Spinactinospora alkalitolerans: one gene and its partner. The main gene of each other region encodes a partner of the protein of the gene in region 2 in a complex. Links are inferred from orthologs where the notes say so. Each region holds a gene or a part of one and is shown on either strand. Other genes may lie near its edges.

Region 1 (3,902 bases), 230 kb from region 2 along the record:
GGAGAGGCCGGCCAGCACGAAGCCGACGAGCAGGAACGCGACGGCGACCCACGACGCCTGGCGGCCCCGGTGGTTGTTGGTCGGGGCCCAGGCCCCGCCCTCGATCTGGTAACCGCGGATGTAGCGGCTGCGGTTGCTATTGTGCGCCATAGCGGTACCCCCAGATACCACGGACTCCGATCGGGAACCCTTATGACGGTGGATAACCCGCCTGGAACCGGATAAACCCTGATGAGGGCCGCGCCGTGGGCTTCGGGATGCCCGCGCGGGGCCGATGAGGCAATAAGCTCGCCTACCATGGAATGCTGGGGGCGAAGGATCCGTTCCGTCCTCCGGATGCGGGCCACGATTCGGCGAGGAGCGCATTAGAAGTGCCAGGCATACTCGACAAGGTCCTGCGCGCGGGCGAGGGAAAGATCCTGCGCAAGCTCAAGAGGCTCAAGGACCAGATCAACTCGATCGAGGATGATTTCGTCGATCTGAGCGACGCCGAGCTGCGCGAACTCACCGACGAGTACAAGCAGCGGCTCGAAGACGGAGAAACGCTGGAGGACCTGCTCCCCGAGGCGTTCGCCACCGTGCGCGAGGCCGCCAAGCGGACGCTGGGTCAGCGCCCCTTCGACGTGCAGCTCATGGGCGGTGCGGCGCTGCACTTCGGCAACATCGCCGAGATGAAGACCGGTGAGGGCAAGACGCTCACCGCGGCGCTCGCCGTCTACCTCAACGCGCTCGCCGGGCAGGGCGTCCACGTGGTCACCGTCAACGACTACCTGGCCCGCCGCGACGCCGAGAACATGGGCCGCATCTACCGGTTCCTCGGCCTCGAGGTCGGGGTCATCGTGCCCGACATGTCCGCGGCCGACCGCCGCAAGGCCTACCAGGCCGACGTCACCCACGGCACCAACAACGAGTTCGGCTTCGACTACCTGCGCGACAACATGGCGCTGTCGAGCAAGGACCGCGTACAGCGCGAGCACAACTTCGCGATCGTCGACGAGGTCGACTCCATCCTCATCGACGAGGCCAGGACCCCGCTCATCATCAGCGGCCCGGCCGAGCAGAACTCCCGCTGGTACTCCGAGTTCGCCAAGATCGCGCCGCGGCTGCGCCGCGAGACCGACTACGAGGTCGACGAGAAGAAGCGCACGGTCGGCATCACCGAGTCCGGCGTGGAGAAGGTCGAGGACTGGCTCGGCATCGAGAACCTCTACGAGTCGGTCAACACCCCGCTGATCAGCTTCCTCAACAACTCGCTGAAGGCCAAGGAGCTCTACCGCCGCGACAAGGAGTACATCGTCAAGGACGGCGAGGTGCTCATCGTGGACGAGTTCACCGGGCGCGTCCTGCGCGGCCGCCGCTACAACGAGGGCATGCACCAGGCCATCGAGGCCAAGGAGAAGGTGCGGATCAAGGACGAGAACCAGACGCTCGCCAAGGTCACCCTGCAGAACTACTTCCGGCTCTACGAGAAGCTGTCCGGCATGACCGGTACCGCCACCACCGAGGCGGCGGAGTTCAACCAGACCTACGGCATCGGCGTGGTGCCCATCCCCACCAACAAGCCGATGATCCGCGACGACGAGCGCGACGTCGTCTACAAGAACGAGGACGCCAAGTTCCTCGCCGTCGTCGACGACATCGCCGAGTGCTACGAGGCCGGCCAGCCGGTGCTCGTCGGCACGACCAGCGTCGAGAAGTCCGAGCTGCTCTCCAAGCTGCTCAAGCAGCGCGGCGTCGACCACGAGGTGCTCAACGCCAAGAACCACGCGCGTGAGGCGTCGATCGTGGCGCGCGCGGGCAAGCTCAAGGGCGTCACGGTCGCCACCAACATGGCCGGCCGCGGCACCGACATCATGCTCGGCGGCAACCCCGACTTCATCGCCGACGAGGAGCTGCACGCCCGCGGCCTGTCCCCGCTGGAGACCCCCGAGGAGTACGAGGCGGCCTGGCCCGAGGCCCTGGAGAAGGCCCAGAAGGCGTTCGAGAACGAGCACGAGGAGGTCGTCGAGGTCGGCGGGCTCTACGTGCTGGGCACCGAGCGGCACGAGTCGCGCCGGATCGACAACCAGCTACGCGGCCGCTCCGGCCGCCAGGGCGACCCCGGCCGCTCGCGCTTCTACCTGTCGCTGGAGGACGACCTGATGCGGCTGTTCAACAGCGCCCGGGTCGAGATCATCATGGAGCGGCTGAACATCCCCGAGGACCAGCCCATCGAGTCGGGCGTGGTCAGCAAGGCCATCCAGTCCGCCCAGGGCCAGGTCGAGCAGCAGAACTTCGAGATCCGCAAGAACGTCCTGAAGTACGACGAGGTCCTCAACCGGCAGCGCAAGGTCATCTACGCCGAGCGCGGCAAGGTGCTGGAGGGGGCCGACCTCAAGGAGCAGGTCGAGTCGATGATCGACGACGTCCTCGACTCCTACGTCCGGGTGGCCACGGCCGAGGGCGACCCGGAGGACTGGGACCTCGACAAGCTGTGGAAGGCGTTCAAGCAGGTCTACCCGATCGACTTCACCGCCGACGAGCTCATCGAGGAGAACGGCGGTGAGCTGAGCTCGCTCACCCCCGAGCTCATCGGCCACCGGGTCCGCGAGGACGCCCATGCCGCCTACGAGCGCCGCGAGGAGGAGCTGGGCGCCGAGACCATGCGCGAGGTCGAGCGCCGCGTCATCCTGCAGGTCATGGACCGCAAGTGGCGCGAGCACCTCTACGAGATGGACTACCTCCAGGAGGGCATCGGCCTGCGCGCCATGGCGCAGCGCAACCCGCTGATCGAGTACCAGCGGGAGGGCTACGACATGTTCCAGGAGATGCTGGAGGGCATCAAGGAGGAGTCGGTCGGCTTCCTGTTCAACGTCGACGTCCAGGTGAAGGACAAGCCGGGCACGGTCACCGCCTCCGGCGCGGCGGCCACCGCGACGGCGGCCCCCGTGGTCACCACGGCCGAGGAGGAGCCGCGGGCCGCCGAGCAGCCGGCGGCCGAGGAGGCCGAGACCACGGAGGAGGCCGAGGAGAAGGCCTCGGCCAAGGCCGAGGGCAAGTCCGAGGACGAGACCCCCGACGTCGTGGTCCAGGGCTTCGGCGCCGACCGCCCGAGCCGGCTGCAGTACTCGGCGCCCGACGAGACCGGCGGTGTGGAACGCCACACCGAGTCCACCGACGACGACTACGCCAACACGCCGCGCAACGCGCCGTGCCCGTGCGGCTCCGGCAAGAAGTTCAAGCGCTGCCACGGCGACCCGAAGAACCGCGCCTGACGGCTTGACGCACGAGGCAGGACCCCGCCGCCGTCGGCGGGGCCCTGCCTCGCCGATCTCGACCGTGAGTTCCAACCGCGACCATCGGGGGTTTTGAAACCTCAGCCGAAGGCGGGATCCGCGGTGGTTGGGCGACGGTGCACGCCGCCCCCGGCCCCAGGGGGCCGAGGTTGAAACCCAAGGTCAAGATCGGCGGGTCTCCGGCGCCAGCGCCTCCAGGATCTCTTCGGCCCGCTGCGTCGCGGCGGCGGCGGACACGTCCGGGTGGCCCACCAGCGGGTCCCAGTTGAGGTCGTAGTAGAGCTCGGTCACGCCCTGCTCGGCCAGCCGGGCGACGTCCGCGCGGATCTGCTCGTAGGACCCGGACAGCCGCAACCGCCGCCCGTCGGGTCCCGCCGTGCCCGCACCGGTCTCGTCCACGCGCAGCACGCCGCGCACGACCACGCGCACCGCATCGGGATCCCGGCCGGCCCGCTCCGCCGACGCGCGCACCACCGCGATGTCCTCGGCGATCGAGGCCAGGTCGGTCGCGCTGCGGCTCATCCAGCCGGCCGACGCGCGGCCGGCCCGCTCCAGCGCCGGGCGCGCCACCCCGCCCAGCAGCACCGGCGGGCCGCCGGGCTGGACGGGCTTGGGGGCCATGCGGCC
Region 2 (4,348 bases):
CACACACCACCCTCATCGAGCGCCCGTCGAAGGACAGCTTAGTGGCGATGGACTCCTCGAAAGCCCCCGTGGGAACGCGTCCCGACCGGCGCTACTCGAAGCCCGGGTCGGGGAAGCCCAGGTCGGCGAGCCTGCTCCGGTTCTCCTCGCGGGCGGTGAGCACCAGCGGGCCGTCGGCCGTGATCGCGACCGAGTGCTCGAAGTGCGTCGACCGCCTGGCGTCGCGGGTGACGACGGTCCAGCCGTCGTCCAACTGGACCACGCGCCGGGTGCCGAGGTTGACCATCGGCTCGATGGCCAGGCACATGCCCTCGACCAGCTTCATGCCCTCTCCGGGCCTGCCGTAGTTGAGGACGTGCGGGTCCATGTGCATCTCGGTGCCGATGCCGTGGCCGCCGTACTCCTGCACGTTGCCGTAGCGGCCGCGGGAGTCGATGTAGCCGCCGATGGCGTGCCCGATGTCGCCGAGGTGGTTGCCCGGGCGCATCGCGGCGACGCCCCGCCACATCGCCTCCTCGCACACCTCCATCGCGGTGCGCTCGGCCTCGGAGACCTCGCCGACCGCGACCGTGATCGCGGAGTCGCCGTGCCAGCCGTCGAGGATGGCGCCGCAGTCGATGGAGATCAGGTCGCCCTCGCCCAGCACCTTGGTGTCGCGCGGGATCCCGTGCACGACCTCCTCGTTCACCGAGGCGCAGATCGACCCGGGAAAGCCGTGGTAGCCCTTGAAGGAGGGCACGGCCCCGGCGTCGCGGATGCTGCGCTCGGCGATGGCGTCGAGGTCCAGCGTCGTCACGCCGGGGCGCACCGCCGCGCGCAGGGAGTCGAGGGTGCGGGCCACGATCCGGCCCGCCTCCCTCATCTTCGCGATCTCGGCCGCCGTCTTGAGCTGCACCGTGCTCCGCCTCTTACGAAACATCAGTCGGCTCGGAGGGCGGCCAGCGCCCGCTCCGTGACTTCCTCGACCGAACCGGTGGCCTCGATCGTCACGAGGCGGCCCTCGTCGGCGTAGAACGACACCAGCGGAGCGGTCTGCTCCCGGTAGACGTCCAGGCGGTGCCGGATCGTCTCCTCCCGGTCGTCGTCACGCTGGAACAGCTCGCCGCCGCAGACGTCGCAGACGCCCTCGGTCTTGGGCGGGTCGAACACCACGTGCTGGACGTGGCCGCAGTTGCGGCAGGTCCGGCGGCCCGAGAGCCGCTTCACGACCTCTTCCTCATCGACCTTGAGCTCCAGCACCACGTCGAGGCGCCGGCCCATGTCGTCGAGCATCTTGTTGAGGGTCTCGGCCTGCGCGACGTTGCGCGGGAAGCCGTCGAGCAGGAAACCGCCCTGCGCGTCGTCCTCCGCCAGGCGGTCCCGGACCATCGCGTTGGTGACCTCGTCGGGGACGAGGTCACCGCGGTCCATGTAGGCCTTGGCCCGCTTACCCAGCTCTGTGCCACCGCTGACGTTGGCACGGAAGATGTCACCGGTGGACACCTTCGGAATCGACAACTCTGACGCCAAGATTTGGGCCTGGGTGCCTTTACCGGCCCCCGGGGGTCCCACCAATACGGCACGCACTATCGCAGAAAACCTTCGTAGTTCCTCTGCTGGAGGTGACTCTCGATCTGCTTCACCGTGTCCAGCCCGACACCGACCATGATCAGGATGCTCGTCCCGCCGAACGGGAAGTTCTGCGACGCACCGGAGGCTCCGAGCGCCAGCATCGGCAGTAGAGCGATCACACCCAGGTAGAGCGCGCCGGGGGTCGTCAGCCGAGTCAGCACGTAGTCGAGGTACTCGGCGGTCGGACGCCCCGGACGGATGCCCGGGATGAAACCACCGTACTTCTTCATGTTGTCGGCGACTTCAGTGGGGTTGAAGGTGATGGCCACGTAGAAGAAGGCGAACCCGACGATGAGGGCGAAGAACGTGGCCATGTAGACCGGGTGCGTACCCGTGGGGTTGAAGTAGGTGGAGAGGAAGCTCACCACCGGGTTGCCGGAGTCCTGGCCCAGCAGGCCGATCGCCAACTGCGGCAGGTACAGCAGCGAGGAGGCGAAGATGACCGGGATGACACCGGCCTGGTTGACCTTCAGCGGGATGTAGGTGGAGCTGCCCCCGTACATCCGCCGGCCCACCATGCGCTTGGCGTACTGCACCGGGATGCGGCGCTGGGCCTGCTCGACGAAGACCACGCCGGCGATGAGCACCAGGCCGGCCACGCAGATGATCGAGAAGATCCAGGGGCCCTGCTCCTCCCAGATGCGCATCATGGAGGACGGGAACATCGCGATGATCTGGGTGAAGATCAGCAGCGACATGCCGTTGCCGACGCCGCGCTCGGTGATGAGCTCGCCGAACCACATGATGACGCAGGTGCCGGCGGTCATCACGAAGACGATCGTGACGAGGGTCAGCAGGTCCTGGTTGGGCATGTAGGACGAGACCGGGATCGCGCCCTGGAACAGCTGCCCGGTGCGCGCCATGGCGATGATGCTGGTCGACTGGAGGACCGCGAGGGCGACCGTCAGGTAGCGCGTGTACTGCGTGATCTTGGTCTGCCCCGCCTGGCCCTCCTTCTTCAGCGCCTCGAGCCGCGGGATGACCACCGTGAGCAGGTTCAGGATGATGCTCGCGGTGATGTAGGGCATGACGCCCAGCGCGAACACGGCGAGCTGCAGCAGTGCGCCGCCGCTGAACAGGTTGACGAGCGCGTACACACCGGACGTGTCGGCGGCCTGGACCGCCTCCATCTGGTCCTTGATGGCCGCGGAGTTGATGCCCGGAGCCGGGATCACCGACCCGAGCCGGAAAATGGTCAGGATGAACAGCGTAAACAGCAGCTTGTTACGCAGGTCAGGCGTGCGGAACGCACGGACGAACGCACCTAGCACGTCTCCTCCTGCGAGGCTTCGGCGGCGGAACCGATTCGAGACATCGCGGCCGATCCTGGATCGTCGTGAGCGTCAGCCCAGAGCCGGTCGGGCCCTGGACCCGGAAGTCGGGTTGAGCGGTTAAGCAGATGGCACTTTAACAGCCATCGGTCGGGTGGTGCGTGACCGAGGGCACACAATCTGTGCGGCCTCCGGCCGGATCGCACCCCACCCAGTAAAGCGCACAGGGGCGCCCGCTGGTTCCCCAATCTCGTGGGTGTTCCCAGCAGACGCCCCGTGAACACAGCGAATAGGAGTGTTCCTACAGCTCGGTCGTGCTGCCACCGGCCGCTGCGATCTTCTCCTTGGCCGAGGTGGAGAACGCGTTCGCGCTCACCTGGACGGCCACCGAGATCTCGCCGGTGCCGAGCACCTTCACGAGCTGGTTCTTGCGAACCGCGCCCTTGGCGACCAGGCCCTCAACGGTGACCTCGCCGCCCTCGGGGTAGAGCTCGCCGAGCTTGTCCAGGTTGACGACCTGGTAGGTCGTCTTGAACCTGGCGTTGCTGAAGCCCTTGAGCTTCGGGACCCGGCGGATGAGGGGCATCTGGCCACCCTCGAAGCCGACGGGAACGGTGGAACGAGCCTTCGTGCCCTTGGTACCACGACCGGCGGTCTTGCCCTTGGACGCCTCGCCGCGACCCTTGCGGATCTTGGCCTTGTTGGAGCCGGGGGCCGGACGCAGGTGGTGGAGCTTGAGCAGCTCGTCGGGGGAGTAGTCGTTCATTCGCCGACCTCCTCGACAGTGACGAGGTGCGCAACGATGTTGATCTGGCCGCGAACCTCGGGACGGTCTGCACGGACAACGGACTTGCCGATCCGTCCAAGACCCAGCGCCTGCAGGCTGTCACGCTGCTTCTGCTTGCCGCCGATCTTGGAGCGGACCTGCGTGATCTTCAGATTCGCCATGGTCTCAGGCCCCCGCCTTCGCTTCCGCGCGGGCACGCAGCATGGCGGCCGGAGCGACGTCCTCGATCGGCAGGCCGCGGCGGGCCGCGATCTCTTCCGGACGGCTCAGGCCCTTGAGGGCCGCGACCGTCGCGTGCACGATGTTGATCGGGTTGGCCGATCCGAGCGACTTGCTGAGGACGTCGTGGATGCCGGCGCACTCCAGCACGGCGCGCACCGGGCCACCGGCGATGACACCGGTACCGGGGGCGGCCGGACGCAGGAGGACGACGCCGGCGGCGTCCTCGCCCTGGACCTGGTGCACGATGGTGCCCTGGACCCGGGGGACCTTGAAGAAGTTCTTCTTGGCCTCTTCGACACCCTTGGCGATCGCCGCGGGGACTTCCTTGGCCTTGCCGTAGCCGACACCGACCATGCCGTTGCCGTCGCCGACGACGACCAGGGCGGTGAAGCTGAAGCGCCGGCCGCCCTTGACGACCTTGGCCACGCGGTTGATCTTCACCACGCGCTCGATGTAG

What was found.
Region 1: the proteins of secY (region 2) and secA are in contact, whole or in part, in a crystal structure (PDB 3DIN), measured with the Thermotoga maritima proteins. The link is inferred for Spinactinospora alkalitolerans from one-to-one orthologs. Residues at the interface, in WP_004081795.1 of Thermotoga maritima: Glu108, Gly109, Glu110, Glu111, Ala236, Glu237, Arg238, Arg239, Ile240, Thr241, Ile242, Gln243, Tyr244, Ala245, Arg246, Arg247, Val248, Thr249, Gly250, Arg251, Arg252, Val253, Tyr254, Gly256, Ala257, Ser258, Thr259, Tyr260, Leu261, Pro262; in WP_004082002.1 of Thermotoga maritima: Glu261, Ala262, Arg263, Lys300, Ala301, Arg302, Thr303, Ile304, Ile305, Leu323, Tyr324, Asp325, Pro326, Val329, Ser330, Tyr333, Ile336, Lys340, Phe345, Val349, Glu363, Phe364, Tyr374, Ser375, Gly376, Gly377, Glu393, Ile395, Thr482, Ser483.

What each region holds. Positions count from the first base shown.
Region 1 is NZ_JACCCC010000001.1:5,275,572-5,279,473, reverse strand. Bases 1-3,454 are described here. They hold secA (preprotein translocase subunit SecA), read left to right. Parts: upstream 1-371; coding sequence 372-3,254; downstream 3,255-3,454. Other genes in these bases: HDA32_RS23540 (TIGR03619 family F420-dependent LLM class oxidoreductase), read right to left, coding at 3,438-3,454; HDA32_RS23550 (hypothetical protein), read right to left, coding at 1-150. Outside these bases: more of HDA32_RS23540, read right to left, coding at 3,455-3,902. UniProt on the Escherichia coli protein: Required for protein export, interacts with the SecYEG preprotein conducting channel.
Region 2 is NZ_JACCCC010000001.1:5,505,349-5,509,696, forward strand. Bases 725-3,635 are described here. They hold secY (preprotein translocase subunit SecY), read right to left. Parts: upstream 2,883-3,635; coding sequence 1,566-2,882; downstream 725-1,565. Other genes in these bases: map (type I methionyl aminopeptidase), read right to left, coding at 725-919; HDA32_RS24490 (adenylate kinase), read right to left, coding at 919-1,566; rplO (50S ribosomal protein L15), read right to left, coding at 3,184-3,635. In the rest of the region: HDA32_RS24480 (DUF1707 SHOCT-like domain-containing protein), read right to left, coding at 1-3; more of map, read right to left, coding at 92-724; more of rplO, read right to left, coding at 3,636-3,648; rpmD (50S ribosomal protein L30), read right to left, coding at 3,645-3,830; rpsE (30S ribosomal protein S5), read right to left, coding at 3,835-4,348. UniProt on the Escherichia coli protein: The central subunit of the protein translocation channel SecYEG. Consists of two halves formed by TMs 1-5 and 6-10.